2 regions of the Mucilaginibacter gossypii genome follow, and region 1 is predicted to be linked to the other one. Evidence: riboswitches for the same ligand, from Rfam matches in the RefSeq annotation. Region 1 holds a riboswitch; the other holds the start of a gene.

Evidence for each region. A riboswitch is a leader RNA that binds a small molecule or an ion and turns the genes downstream of it on or off. The one in region 1 is predicted to bind cobalamin.
Region 2: another riboswitch for cobalamin. It lies ahead of J3L18_RS08710 (TonB-dependent receptor plug domain-containing protein); the one in region 1 lies ahead of metE (5-methyltetrahydropteroyltriglutamate--homocysteine S-methyltransferase).

Annotation. Positions count from the first base shown of each region.
Region 1 covers NZ_CP071878.2:1,593,501-1,601,241, forward strand. Annotated here, with positions in the region: gene J3L18_RS06810 (MFS transporter) at 182-1,420, shown strand; cobalamin riboswitch at 1,631-1,822, shown strand; gene metE (5-methyltetrahydropteroyltriglutamate--homocysteine S-methyltransferase) at 1,996-4,320, shown strand; gene J3L18_RS06820 (cysteine-rich CWC family protein) at 4,549-4,794, shown strand; gene J3L18_RS06825 (SRPBCC family protein) at 4,856-5,356, opposite strand; gene J3L18_RS06830 (VOC family protein) at 5,380-5,868, opposite strand; gene J3L18_RS06835 (VOC family protein) at 5,991-6,410, opposite strand; gene J3L18_RS06840 (ArsR/SmtB family transcription factor) at 6,417-6,746, opposite strand; gene kdsA (3-deoxy-8-phosphooctulonate synthase) at 7,087-7,741, shown strand, end outside.
Region 2 covers NZ_CP071878.2:2,060,922-2,068,662, forward strand. Annotated here, with positions in the region: gene thrS (threonine--tRNA ligase) at 1-273, shown strand, start outside; gene infC (translation initiation factor IF-3) at 275-841, shown strand; gene rpmI (50S ribosomal protein L35) at 923-1,123, shown strand; gene rplT (50S ribosomal protein L20) at 1,205-1,549, shown strand; gene J3L18_RS08695 (acyltransferase family protein) at 1,608-2,702, shown strand; gene J3L18_RS08700 (SRPBCC family protein) at 2,770-3,504, opposite strand; gene J3L18_RS08705 (serine hydrolase) at 3,570-4,898, opposite strand; cobalamin riboswitch at 4,872-5,066, shown strand; gene J3L18_RS08710 (TonB-dependent receptor plug domain-containing protein) at 5,187-7,139, shown strand; gene J3L18_RS08715 (DUF6580 family putative transport protein) at 7,191-7,741, shown strand, end outside.

The DNA.
Region 1 (7,741 bases):
ACACTTATCTTATGAATGCCTGTATTTATAAGCCGGCTAAGCAGTGATTGACACAGCAATGTAAATATGGTTAAAAGTAGACCAAAAGGTTTTATTTAATAAACCAATTAGTCTACTTTTGTTTTAAATAAAAACGCACAGTATACTGTTTTTACGATCTGTTAAATTTCAACATTAAGCTATGAAAATTATAAAAGAACACCACAGGGGCATCAGCACAATTTTAGCGTTCGCGCTGATCCCGCTTTCTGGTTTTGCAACTGATATTTATATACCTTCCCTGCCTTCTATGGCCAGGGAATTAGCTGTCAATAATTCGGCCGTTCAGCTTTCGCTCATCGCGTTTATGATCAGTTCGGGCGTTAGTCAATTGTTTGTTGGCAGCTTGCTTGATAGTTTTGGCCGGTACCGTATTGGTACTGTCTCTTTACTGGTGTTTGCATTTGCAAGTTTTGTCATAGCTATCTGCCATAATATCGAGCTTATTTATGCCATGCGTATTTTGCAGGGCATCACGGTAGCGCTTATTGTAGTAGGGAAGAGGGCATACTTTGTAGATATGTACTCGGGCGAGCAGCTTAAACATTATACCAGCCTTTTTTCTATCATTTGGGCAACCGCGCCTATTGTAGCACCATTTATTGGAGGTTACCTTGAAGCTGCTTTTGGCTGGGAATCCAACTTCCTTTTCCTGGGGATAGCCACTCTTTCACTACTTGTTTTAGAGCTGGTATACGGTGGCGAATCATTAAAAAATTATCACCCGTTCAAAGCTAAAAGTATTCTGCAGGTTTACCTGGCTACCATTAAAACCCGTGATTTTTCCCTGGGCCTCATCCTGATCTCCCTGAGCTATGCCATGCTGGTGGTTTATGGTATGAGTAGCCCTTTTATAATTGAGCACGTATTTCATTTGTCGCCTGTGGTAACCGGTTATTGTTCGCTGCTTTCGGGGGTATCATTGATGGCGGGCGGTATTATTTCAAAAACCCTCATCAGGAAACCGCTTATCAAAAAAGTATCTATAGCGCTTGCACTGCAATTAGGCTTTGCCGCTTTAATGGTGTTTACAGCAGGGATTAAAACAAATTTATTTACGCTGATGGCCTTTACAGCATTGGTTCACCTGTTATCGGGCTTTATATTCAATAATATATTTGCTTACTGTTTAGGCCGTTTTTCAAAAAATGCGGGTATTGCAAGCGGAGTAACCGGCGGCTCGCTTTATATTATCACTTCATTTTTTAGCTATGGCATTGTAAATATTATGGCCATCAAAAATCAGCAGTTATTAGGAACCGCTTATCTATCGTTCGCGATACTGGCTGTTATTACCCTGGTGCTTTTCGTCAAAGCGAGGGCTTCGCACCAAAAACAAGAAGAAGCTGCTGTTATTTTAACTGCTGAGGTAGCGGTATAAGCTGAGTGATATTGCCTTAAATAACAGGTGAAGCCGGTAATTAATTATCGGCTTCACCTGTTTTACAATGATACATAAGAACGGTACAATTCAACGGTTTGACAGCCTAACTTATTTGTTGATCATGGTATAACCTACAATTTAACCAATAAATAACCTGAATATTCAGCCGGCAGATCATTATATTTGCCCCGATAAGTTCTTTACTTTACTTCATCAACCGGTATAGGTTTTACTTAATTGTAGATTAATAGGGAATCGTGTGTAAATCACGAACTGTCGCGCAACTGTAAGTAACACAAAGGTTTTTGCCAGTAATGTCCACTGTCCTGATAAACAGGGATGGGAAGGGCGGCAAAAATGTTACAAGTCAGGAGACCTGCCTAATACTGAATTGACAATGCTTTCGCGGTATGAAGCTTGGTCTGGGTTATGATTACTTGCCTGTATGGGTCCATGGCCCGTTATGACAGGCTGTGCCCATATATTCTCTCCATATTTTACATATCACAAAACATTACGAAGCTTAGCTGAAAGGGCTTTTAACCGATTTATTCATTTAATCAATTAAAAGAATGCTAACGCAAAATTTAGGTTACCCGCGTATTGGTAGCCGGCGCGAATTGAAAAAAGTCTGCGAAAATTACTGGGCAGGCAAAACGGGCTTAAAAAATGTGCTTACCGTGGGTAAATACATAAGGGAAGAAAACTGGCTGCTGCAAAAAGAAGCCGGGATTGACCTTATTCCATCAAATGATTTTTCATTTTATGACCAGGTGCTTGATCATTCACTGATGTTTGGCGCTATTCCTAAACGCTATCATGAAGTGATTAGTCAAAAAGGCAATACCGAACTCGATCTGTATTTTGCTATGGCCCGCGGCTATCAAAAAGATGGATTGGATGTGGTAGCTATGGAAATGACTAAATGGTTTGATACCAATTATCATTACATAGTACCCGAGTTTTATAAAGATCAGCAGTTTAAACTTTTCTCCACCAAAGTTATCGATGAGTTTTATGAGGCTAAACAGTTGGGCATCGTTAGCAAGCCGGTATTGCTTGGCCCTGTATCGTACCTGTTGTTAGGCAAAGAGAAAGAGGCTGGTTTCGATAGGATAGACCTGATCAAAAATCTGCTGCCTGTTTATTTTGACATCCTGAATAAGCTTAAAGCTTTGGGTGCCGAATGGGTCCAGTTTGATGAACCGTTTTTAGCGCTTGATTTAAGCGAAAAACAACAGGAGGTATTTAAAGATACCTATAAGCAATTGCGGAAAGAATTTCCTTTCCTGAAGATAGTTTTGGCAACTTATTTTGAACGCCTGGGCGATAACACTCAATTAGCGGCAACTTTACCTATTGATGTTTTACATGTCGATTTAGTGCGGGCGCCTCAGCAATTAGATGAAGTAATGGAACATCTGCCCCAAAAAACTATTCTTTCTTTAGGTGTTGTTGACGGGCGCAATATCTGGAAAAATGATTTTGTTAACTCGCTGGTCATTATAAAGAGCGCTAAGGATAAATTAGGTGCCGACCGCGTTTGGATAGCACCTTCATGCTCATTGATCCATTCGCCATGCGATCTGCAAAATGAAACCAACGATGAAGTGCTTACTCCCGAAATTAAGCAGTGGCTGGCTTTTGCGCGGCAGAAAATAAACGAAGTGGTATTGCTCAGCAAATTATCGGAAGATGTGGTGAGCGATAGCAGCCTGCATCAGCTGGCAAAAAACCGGCAGGCAAACGAGGCCCGCCGAACATCTGCACTGATCCATAACCCGGCGGTTAAACAGCGTGTAAGCGCCATCACCGAAAATGATGCAAAGCGTATAAGTGCTTTTCCTGCCCGGAAAGAACAGCAGCAGCAACTGCTTGACCTGCCGCTTTTTGCTACCACAACTATTGGTTCGTTCCCGCAAACAGCCGAAGTACGAAGCTGGCGTGCCCAATTGAAAAAAGGCGCGATAACACTGGGGGAGTATAATAAACTGATAGCTACCGAAACTGAAAAAGCTATAAAATGGCAGGAAGAGATAGGGTTGGATGTGCTGGTCCATGGCGAGTTTGAACGCAATGATATGGTTGAGTACTTTGGCGAACAACTGGCCGGTTTTACCTTTACACAAAATGGCTGGGTGCAAAGCTATGGCAGTCGCTGTGTTAAGCCACCGGTTATTTATGGCGATGTATCAAGGCCACAGCCTATGACGGTAAAATGGTCGGCTTATGCGCAATCACTAACCTCAAAATGGATGAAGGGTATGTTAACCGGCCCGGTAACTATTTTGCAATGGTCGTTTGTGCGCAATGACCAACCCCGTTCCGAGACCTGTACGCAGATAGCATTGGCCATTCGTGATGAAGTTTGTGACCTGGAAAGCGCCGGTATCAAGATCATCCAGATAGATGAACCGGCCATTCGTGAAGGATTACCGCTTCGCAGGGATGACAGGGCAAATTACCTCGACTGGGCAGTTAAAGCTTTCAGGATTTCGGCAAGCGGCGTTCAGGACAGTACACAGATCCACACGCACATGTGCTATTCGGAGTTTAATGATATCATTAAAAGCATAGCCGACATGGATGCCGATGTGATCACGATAGAAACATCGCGCTCGCAAATGGAGCTGCTGGATGTTTTTGCCGATTTTAAGTATCCTAATGAAATTGGCCCCGGTGTATATGATATCCATTCGCCGCGTGTGCCCAACAGGGAGGAAATGATCCGTTTGCTTAAACGCGCCCAGGCCGTAATACCCGATGCCCAGCTTTGGGTAAATCCCGATTGTGGCTTAAAAACACGGGGCTGGGATGAAACCCAAAAAGCCTTAACAGAGATGGTTGAAGCCGCGAAAGCTGTCCGCGAGAATGTTATCAGCAATGTAACTGCTTAAATAAAAAAACTACTGTGTATCCTTACGGGTACACAATAGTTTTATAGGTATAATTAAAAAATGGGTGTCATGTTGAGCCTGTCGAAGCATGGTGGTTAGGCCTCTGCGCGCGAGTCTTCGACAGGCTCAGACTGACAGTCCCTCTTTTGTCATTTCACCTTCAGAGGCCTCTGGATTTAAACACTCAGACTGACAGGCCTAAAGGGCCACGGGATTTAAATACTTAATATGACAAAGCATGAAAATAAACACTGCCCCCGGTGTAAAGAGCCCTTTGAATGCAAAGTAGGCAGCATCCTGTTGTGCCAGTGCCAGGGCATCAGCTTTACCGACCAGGAGCGCGATTATATCCGCTTAACCTACCCGGATTGCCTTTGCCGTAAATGCCTGATGGTTATGAAGCATGAGATCAGCTCGACCGCAGCTCAGGAAAAAATGAAAACGATACTTGAAGCAATCAGGAAAGGTAAGTAATAGTACAAGCCCGGTGCTGATAATCAAAAGCTTTTGGCTTTCTGCGTTCAGCCTTTTGCATCTATTTTATTTCTCCTGCTTCAAAAAGCTCATCCAAACGCCAGTGTGAATCATTTACCCCGCGTTCCATGCCCGATTGCAGCATGCCGTCACGATCAGTCACCGATTGGAAAACAGATTGTACAGTCACTTTTGTACGGTTCCCTGGTAGTGCTTCAAACCTGGTGGTTTCAAGCGTTACATGACCACTTTCTGGCAATCCTTCAAACTCAAATGTTTGGATGATACGTTCAGGCGCGGTTACATCATGGATAACACCATGAAAGCCATAATCATTACCGGCAGGGTCGGTATGAATATAACGGTAAGCGCCTCCGCTGCGGCAGTCAAACTTATCTATGCGCATTTTAAGTTCGCACGGGCCCAGCCATCTAACAATAAGCTCAGGATCGGTGAAAGCTCTGAAAACCAGCTCACGCGGTGCTTCAAATTCGCGGGTTATAAAAAGCTCCTGTTTTCCGGGCTCGGCCTTAATTTCTGTTTGATTTTTTGTGGTGATCATGGTGTTTTTATTTAGGTGATTGATTAATCGTTATCGTTAGCTTCTTGCAAAAGCTTGATATCCATTTTGGTCATCTTCATCATGGCAGCCATAACTTTTTTGGCTTTTTCAGGATTTTCGTTGTTATAAAGTAATTCGCTCATAACTTCAGGGACAATTTGCCAGGTAACGCCGAATTTATCGTCGAGCCAGCCGCACTGATTGGTTTTGCCGCCGCCTGCAGGTAGTGCTTCCCACAGATAATCAATTTCCTCCTGGGTTTTGCAGTTGATGTAAAATGATGTAGCAGGCGAAAAATTGAACATTGGTCCGCCATCTAAAGCTAAAAACTGCTGATCTTCTATCCTGAATGTTCCAACTAACATTTTGCGGCCATTGCCGGGATCGGTAAGTGAGCTTACTTCGCTTTCGGAGTTTTTGAATACCGAAGTATAAAATTTCAATGCTTCTTCAAGGTTGCCGTTAAACCATAAAAAAGGGGTTACTTTCTGGGTTGCTTTAAATGTTGCCATGGTTTCTGTTTTTTATTGATTAAAAATTTGTTGCTTTCGATATCTCAAAGTTACCCGCCCTGGCAAGGGCTAATAGTGCCCAAAAACGACGAGATAAGGGGGTATTAGCGACAAATTGATTTTTATCTCCCTGGCATTTTGCTCATATCCATGTGCAGCACATTCCAGCTATGGCCATCAGGATCGGTAAACAGGCAGCCGTACATCCAGCCATCCATTTCCCGGGGCTTGTGATTGCTTTTGCCACCGGCTTCGATAGCCTTTTGAGCCAGTTCATCAACTTCTTCCTTGCTTTCCGCGTCGATAGACAGCAGAACTTCAACTCCCTTTGCAGTATCCGCAAGACCGCAGTTTTCAACAAAGCCTTTAAAGGTGCTTTCGTCAAAAAGCATTACGGTAACATCTTTTTCGCCAACCTGCATGGCTGCAGAATTCGGGCCGTTACCAAATTGCGAGTTAAACCGGAAGCCGAGTTTGCTGAAAAACTCCTTTGATACATTTACATTTTTTACAGGCAGATTGATCCAGAATTGCTTCGTCATAATTGGTTATTTTAATGGTTTATCATTGTTTTTTAATTCTTCGAGCAGATTGTCGAGTGCGTCAAATTTTTCTTCCCAAACCTTGCGGTAACGCTCAACCCATTGAGCAACCTCTTCAAGCTGTTTCAGCCGGGGTTCGCAATACCGTTCACGGCCTTGTTTTTTAATAGCGATAAGACCGCATTCGGTTAAAATTTTTATATGCTGGGATATAGCGGGGCGGCTTACATCAAAGTTATCCGCTATGGCATTCAGGTTCATGGGTTTAAAGGCTATCAGGTTAATGATATCCCTGCGGGTTGGATCGGCAATGGCCTGGAAAACATCTCGTCTCATCTAAATCAAATATAATATGTAAGCGATTGCTTACAAATATAATATGTAAGCAATCGCTTACGCAAATTTTTTGAATATTTTTATTTGTAAATAAAAAAGGGGAGAAGTACAGGGTCAACATTTAAACATTCGGACTTGCCTAAGCGCTCAAAAACATTAGCGTAGTGTAACCCCTAAAAAAATAAATATTTGATTATGAATATCTTGTGAGTTATATTTTAAAAAAGTGGTAACCCTGTTAACCCTATTTATGTGCGTTTGCCCGGGAGTGAAATAGGCCATCCTGTATGATTCTCAAAAAAATCATCATCTTTGTGGCTGATAAATATATCCTAACAATATGCTGTTTGATCAAATAAGCCAAAAGCCGTTCTTTATTCTTGGACCCTGTGTAATGGAAAGCCAGGAGTTATTATATACTGTTGCCGAAAAAGTAGCCGAAGCCGGGCAGAAATACAATGTGCCGGTGATCTTTAAATCGTCATTTGATAAAGCCAACCGCACATCTATTCATTCATACCGCGGCCCGGGATTAGAGAAAGGCATGGAAATGCTGATGAATGTTAAGCAGCGTTTTGGTTTACCGATTACTACAGATATTCATGAGCCATTCCAGGCAGCTATTGTAGCCGAGGTTGCCGATATATTGCAGATCCCTGCGTTTTTATGCCGCCAAACAGACCTGTTGGTTGCGGCTGCCCAAACCGGTAAAATCGTCAACGTAAAAAAAGCCCAGTTCCTTTCGGGGCATGATATGTTTTATCCGGCTCAAAAAGTTATTGAAGCCGGCAATAACCAGGTAATATTAACCGAGCGGGGCAATATGTATGGCTATAATAATTTAGCTGTCGATTTCAGGAATATTTACGATATGAAAGCTTTTGGCCACCCGGTTTGTATGGATTGTACCCATTCGGTTCAGCGTCCGGGCGGAGCAGGAGGAAAAACCGGCGGCGACCGTACTTTTGTGCCCATGATGGCGCTGGCAGCAAAAG
Region 2 (7,741 bases), 470 kb from region 1:
CTCCCCATATCAGAAAAATATGAAGAATATGCAAAAAAAGTTTCTGATATATTAAAAGATTCCGATATTTGCGGGCTAATCGACTTCAGGGACGAGAAAATAGGCAGAAAGATACGAGATGCTGAAGTCAAAAAAATCCCTTACATGCTGGTTGTGGGCGAAAAAGAAGCTGCCGAAGGCTTGGTTTCTGTACGTAAACACGGTACCGGTGATTTGGGAAGTATGAGCATAGAAGATTTTAAAGAACAAATAACTAAAGAAATAACAGTATAACTTGGCATTAAACAAACCTTTCAATAGAGGACCAAGGCTTCCTTTTAAGAAAAAAGAAGCCGAACATAACATAAACCAATTCATTAGGGCTCAGGAAGTTCGCCTTGTAGGTGATAACGTTGAGCAGGGAGTTTACTCATTAAGAGATGCCCTTGCAATAGCGCAGGAGCAGGAATTGGATTTGGTTGAAATATCTCCTAACGCCGTACCACCGGTTTGTAAAGTAACTGATTACAATAAGTTTATTTACGAGCAAAAGAAAAAGCTTAAAGAGATAAAAAGCAATGCCAAGCAAACGGTTATCAAAGAAATCCGTTTCGGACCTAACACTGATGACCATGACTTTGAGTTTAAATTAAAGCATGCCATTAAGTTTTTGGAAGCTGGCGAAAAGGTAAGGGCTTACGTACACTTTAAAGGTCGTGCAATTGTTTACAAAGAACAAGGCGAGATCTTACTACTTCGCTTTGCCCAGGCATTAGAAGAAGTTGGTAAAGTGGAGCAGTTACCAAAGCTTGAAGGAAAAAGGATGTTTTTAACCCTTGCACCAAAGGCAGCTAAAAAGTAATTAAATAACCTCGGTCTCAGGATCGGGGTTTGAAAATAAAACGTTGAGAAACGTTAATATCTAACACAAATAAATAGAGTTATGCCAAAAATGAAAACCAATTCCAGTGCTAAAAAGCGCTTTAAGCTTACTGGAACAGGTAAAATCGCAAGAAAAAACGCATACAAAAGCCACATCTTAACCAAGATGTCGACAAAACGTAAGCGTGCCCTTGGTCAAACCAGCTTAGTATCTGATGCCGACATGGGTAACGTAAAACGTATGCTTTGTATCGGAAAGTAATTCACAAATTTTAAAACCAGGTATTAGAGTTTTAAGTCCGGCACACGAGATGCAGGCACTCACTACCAAAAAACACACAAGATGCCACGTTCAGTTAACGCAGTAGCGTCGAGAAGACGCAGGAAAAGGATCATGAACCTCGCCAAAGGTTATTGGGGTTCACGTAGCAAGGTATACACCATCGCAAAAAACACAGTTGAAAAAGGTTTACAATACGCTTATCGCGACCGTAAAACCAAAAAGAGAGAATTCAGGGCTTTATGGATCCAACGTATTAACGCAGGTGCCCGTCAGCACGGAATTTCTTACTCTCAGTTAATGGGTAAATTAGCCGCTAAAGAAATCGGTTTAAACCGTAAAGTATTGGCCGACTTAGCAATGAACAACCCAGACGCTTTCAAAGCAGTTGTTGATGCAGTAAAATAATATCGCATTGTAATGCATGAGAGAGGCCGCAATTTGCGGCCTTTTTTGTTTTAATTATTTGAGTATCTATTTTTACGGTATGACATCACACAAGGAGGGACAGCCTGTCTTATCCAGCTTATTGCGCAGTAACTATTATTACTCCTTAAATGGATTTCGCGGCATTTCAATTATCCTGGTTGTATTTTACCACCTTCAGTTATCTGATAATCATTTTTATACTACAATATTCAATGGTGGGTTGGGGGTAAACATTTTCTTTGTAATAAGTGGTTTTTTAATTACGAGCCTATGTTTAAAAGAAAAAGAAGTAACAGGTGGCTTATCGCTAAAAAAATTTTATATCAGGCGTTTTTTGCGAATATTTCCTTTAGCCTATTTATATATTGGAGTGGTGTTTTTATTAAACCATTTCTACAGTTTAAACATTTCCTGGATTCAATTTTTTGGCTCTGCATTATATCTAATGAATTTTAGCTATTTCCGCAGCCATGATTTTACTTATTACTTTAGTCACTATTGGTCATTATCGGTTGAAGAACAATTTTATCTCCTTTTTCCTTTTATTTTAAAGATCAACAGAACTGCATTTTATTATATCATTATCAGCATTGTATTCACATTGCCGCTATTGTGTACAGTGCAACAGTTTGTTCCCGTTTTGAATCGTGGCATTATTTACGGTTTTACTCACTATTTTATAAAGTTTCAATCAATCGGTGTCGGCTGTTTTTTTGCGTTGATGGCGTCCAAAGAAACTTTGAAGGTAATTTGGCTCAAACAAACAAAGGTAGCCGGCAATATTTTGGCTATAATGTTAATGTTTGGATTACACTTTGACGAATTTTATACCTTAAAATCACTGTACGTAAACCTGGCGATTTCGGTCATTACCGGCTATTTAATTTTAAGCAATATCATACCCGCAAACGATTGGATTTTTAAGGTGTTAAACAATAAATTTCTGTCATTTATTGGTATTCTATCGTATGGCATATACATATGGCAGCAGTTATTTACTGGCCGGGATAGTAAAATGCTATTAAGCATATTTCCTTACAATGTATTGAGTTTGATTACTGTCCCTTTATTATCGTATTATCTTTATGAACGGCGTTTTCTAAAACTCAAATCAAAATACACCCGTAAATGATGCTATTGTTGTGAGAAATAAAGGCGCTCGCATTACCTGAGCGCCCTGGGGTAAAGGTGTTATTTTTTTATTTGACGACAATTACTTCAACAAATTCATCCGGATCGTTATTGATATCCATATACTGTTTAAAGTTTTGAATATCCTTATCAACCATATTTTTGAATACCGGGTTTAGTATTTTGGCTATGCCTGCGCCTACACCACCTGCCGGAGGCTGATAGCTGATGACTACATCAACAATGGTACCCTGCCCATCAACCGTATCCTGAAAGCGTACTTTACCGGCATTGTTAATCATTGAATCAGACAGCGAACTCCAGCCGATCACTTCATTAGGTTCGTCATGGACAATTTCGGCATGCCAGCTGATTGTAGCTACATTTTTGGGAAGCTTCAAAACCCAGTGTGAATATTTAGAGTCGATGACCTCCACACTTTCCAGGTGTTTCATAAAAAGGGGCAGGTTATCCAGCTTGCGCCAAAATTCATAAACCTTTTGCCGGGGTTTATTCACAATAAACGACGAACGAATATTTACATTTATGGGATTGGTGGATAGTTTACCAATACGTTTGTAAAGCTCACAATGCCCTGTGATGCCCCTGTTTAACAAATAGCCACCGGCACCTATTTTTACGATACTTGCAAATGGATTTTTGAAAATATTTTTAAAACCTGAGAAACCGAGCTTCATACCACCTGCGATGGACGTAAAGCGTTCGGGCCAATTCAGGTTTATGCGGTCATCTCCATAAAGCACAGGGAAGTTGTCGGTATATTTTACTATTGTAGTTGCCATAGGTTTTTAAATAGTTATCGTTTTTAAAACACCTTTAGGGCTACTAAGTTTTCCAGAAGTGAATTTTATTGCTTTTTGCTATAGGTAAATTTAAATTTAGTTAAATGGGGCAGGTATTTTTTAGGGCGTTTGAGTTCATATTGGTATATCACCTGGCCAAGGTTTTTCAGGAAAGGCAGGCATACCGTTGTGTACTCGTATTTATTATCGTTCAGTATCCCATCTTCATTTGATTGCACGACTGCACTGAGCATAAACTCAACATTGTTTTTAAAATCTACGATATATGCATTATCAATATCATAACCATAGCTATCGCCAACTTTATTAAAGATCCTGATATTGGGATTAATAACTGCCGTGCTATCCCCGCCATAAAACAAAAACTTGCAATAAGCTGGAAAATATTCGGGGCGGTGATAAGTAGGTTTAGTGTTTTCGGTGGGGAAGGTGCTCATGTAACGATAAATGAAGCGATAGTCGTCTGCTGTTAAGTTAAAGCGCTCAGCTTTTGGGAAAGTTTCAGGGAATAACAATCGTTTAAGCACCATCTGCTGATCGGCAAGAGCGTAAATATTCTTTTCAGAAAAGTCAAGCGGTTTATTGACGAGCCGGTCGCTGCTATCTAAATAGGCTTTGCCCTGCAACATATTTTCCAGGTGCATAGGGTAGTTCGAGGCATCATATAATGCAGGTTTCTGATAAATCAATTTATCGCCGTTATAAAAATCAATAGGGTTGGTATGCCGGGTGCTTTCTCCCGCATCGCCAATAGCCAGCCTGCCTACAATACGAGTGTTATTAAGGTGATATTTTTTTAGTTTTTGATTGATCTCCGCCCGGCCAACAAATTCGTACAGGCGGTTGTACGCATCGTTATCGCTCACCAGCAAGATTTTTTTAATGTAGTTTTCAATAGATGGGAGACCTGTTGCAGATGATGTGTCCACACGTACCTTGGTTTGGCCGGAAAATGAGCTATCTGTAATCATCACCGACTTGGGGTTTAAGCCTTGCACCTTCAGCTCATTCAACTTTTCAAGGGCAAATATGGCTGTAGGAAGTTTTACTGTACTCGCCGGATAAAAATAATGCTGCGCGTTGAGGTGATAACTATATGAGGTAAAGTGAGGGGTGTTGTTTCTATCCCTGTCTATCCGGGTGTATAGTATCTGTACTTCATTTTGTGTGGGATGGTTTAGGATACCTGAAAATAATTCAGGATGTTCATGTAATAAGCCCTTAAAAAAAACGGTATCGGGTTGTTGGGCAAAACCGTTAAGTGTGCTCATGATCAGCAGTAAAATACAGAGATATTTCATCATGATAAATATAGTTATGTAATTTGAGGTTAACGGATACTTATTGTACTTTTGCAGCGCTTTAGGTTTCATTATTTGCTTAATGAATTAAAAGGGAATACGGTGTAAATCCGTAACTGTCCCGCAGCTGTAAGTTCCATAACCGTTGCCAAATCTATATAGCCACTTACTGTAAAACAGGGGGGAAGGCCAGGCAAAAGGGGAGCAAGTCAGAAGACCTGCCAAGGCATTATATGTTATTCATAGCTTTCGGGGATTGAAGCTTGAATGTGAATGCTCTTCGTTTGGCGTGTTTTCATTTTATTCATTTCCGTGTATGCTATTAAGGCTGCATTATTATTTTACACATATCAATCATACATGGAAAAAAAGTACGCTAAAATTACTTTGGGATTCGGTTTGTTAGCTGTTGGTTTATCTACCTCAGCAGCATATGCACAGGATACCACACGCACACTCAATACGGTAGTAGTAACTGCAAGCCGTTCGCCTAAAAAACTGTCAGACATTGGCCGCGTTGTTACAATAATCTCTGCAGATGAAATCAATAAATCGCAGGGTAAATCATTACCTCAATTATTAAATACGGTTGCCGGTATAACTTTTTCAGGTGCAAATAATGCCCCCGGTATCAGCACATCGGTTTTCCTGCGCGGAGCTTCATCTGGCAATACCCTTATCCTGGTTGATGGCTTCCCGGTAAATAACGCATCCGGTATAGACGGCAGCTATGATCTTAATGCCCTTTCGGTGGATTTGATAGATCATATCGAGATTTTGAAAGGAAGTGGTTCAACGCTTTATGGTTCTGATGCTGTAGCAGGCGTTATTAATATCATCATAAAAAAAGCTAAACAACAGGGATTGACCGGTGGTTTGCAGTTAACAGGCGGCAGCTATAATACGTTTAAAGAGTCGGCCTCATTAATTGGACAGGTGAAAAATACAGGCATAGCCATTAACCTGTCAAATACCGATTCAAAAGGCTTTGCCGCGGCTACAGATACCACTGGCAAAGGCGATTTTAAGAAAGATGGTTTTCACCAACGTTCGGCCAGTGTGAACCTGAGCCAAAATGTCTCATCTAAATTTATTCTTAATGGAAACCTGCAGGTAAGCCACAACACTGGCGACCTGCCTTATGGTGCTTTTACTAATGATAACGATTACACGTATAAAAACACCTTTTTATTTGGAGGCGTAGGTGCAAAACTGATTTTTCCTAAAGGTAACCTGAACGTGAACCTGTCGCAAAATACGGTTCAAAATGATTTCACCAATCTTCCGTCTGACAATGGCGGAACCCACCAGGTTACAAAAAATACAGGACGTATAACCAATGCCGAAGCTGTGTTTAATTATGAACTGAATAAGTATTTGGACATTACCAGCGGTGCAGGTTTTAAATACAGCAATACAAGCCAGTATAGTCTGTATGAGTCAACAGCTTACCAGGCACCAGCAAGTATTATCAAAGCCGGTGATGCTACTAATAACATATTCAGCGCTTATACTTCGTTGTTTTTCAAATACGATATCTTTCATATGGAGTTAGGCGGCAGATACAATAACCATAGTAAATATGGCGACAAGTTTACCTACACCATCAACCCATCGTTATACCTTGCCGATCAGTTTAAGATTTTTGGTACAATAGCTTCGGCGTTCAAATCACCTTCGTTATATCAGTTGTTTTCTCAGTATGGCAATCCTAAATTAAATCCTGAGATCACCACATCATACGAAGCAGGCTTTGACTGGGAAATTGTTAAAAATACATTGTTATTCAATACGCAGTTTTTCAAGCGTAATACCAAAGATGTAATTTACTTTTTCTCTGAATCGCAGCCGCCGTACGCTTCTTTTTATAAAAACGGACAAGAGCAAAAAGATAAAGGCTTTGAGACCGAGTTAAAATATAGCAACAATAAAATTCACGCATCCGCATATTACGCTTATGTAACAGGCAAGCTAACCGACGAAGCCGGTGCACAAACCAGCAATCTTTACCGCAGGCCTAAGAATACTTTGGGTGCCAACATCAGTTACGATGTTTTAAACGATTTTCAGGTTGGCGTTAACTACAAATATACAGGCAACCGTACCGATCAGGATTTTTCAACTTATCCTTCAAAAGCGATTACATTGAAACACTATAACCTGGTAGATTTACATCTGGAATACAAGGCAACCAAAAATCTAAACGTTTTTGGCGACCTGAACAACGTTTTAGATACTAAGTACGTAGACTGGTTAGGATATAACACACGCGGTATCAACTTCATGCTTGGTGCCAGGTATCAAATTAAATAGCGTTTGCTTATTGTTCGGATTATTAAGTAATTTTACGCCATATATAAAATCATGACCGCAAAAGATAACACCAACCGCAACCTGTTCCTGATCCTGATGATCCTGGTTGCAGCCGCATTCAGGCTTTTAGCATTTAAGTATAAAGAATTGAGCAATTTCAATCCGGTAGGTGCTATTGCGTTATTTGGCGGTGCTTATTTTACCTCAAAGTGGAAAGGTTATGCAACAGTGTTGCTTACGCTGTTTTCAACCGATATTATAATCAATTACCTGTATACTGGAAAGTTAACTTTATGGTATGGTGGAGCAGTCTGGGTTTACCTATGCTTTGCATTCATGGTACTTGTTGGTACTTTGCTTGAAAGGGTGAATGTTATTAACGTGCTTTTAGGCTCAATTGCAGCAGTTTTAATTCATTGGTTAATTACTGATTTGCCATGGTTATACGGCACGCTTTATCCGCATACCTTAGCTGGCTACGGTGAATCATTGATTAAGGCTATTCCGTTTGAGAAAAACATGGCATTGGGTACATTGGTATTTAGTGCAATACTTTTTGGCGGCTTTGAGTTGGCGAAAAATAAGTACACTTTTTTGCAGGA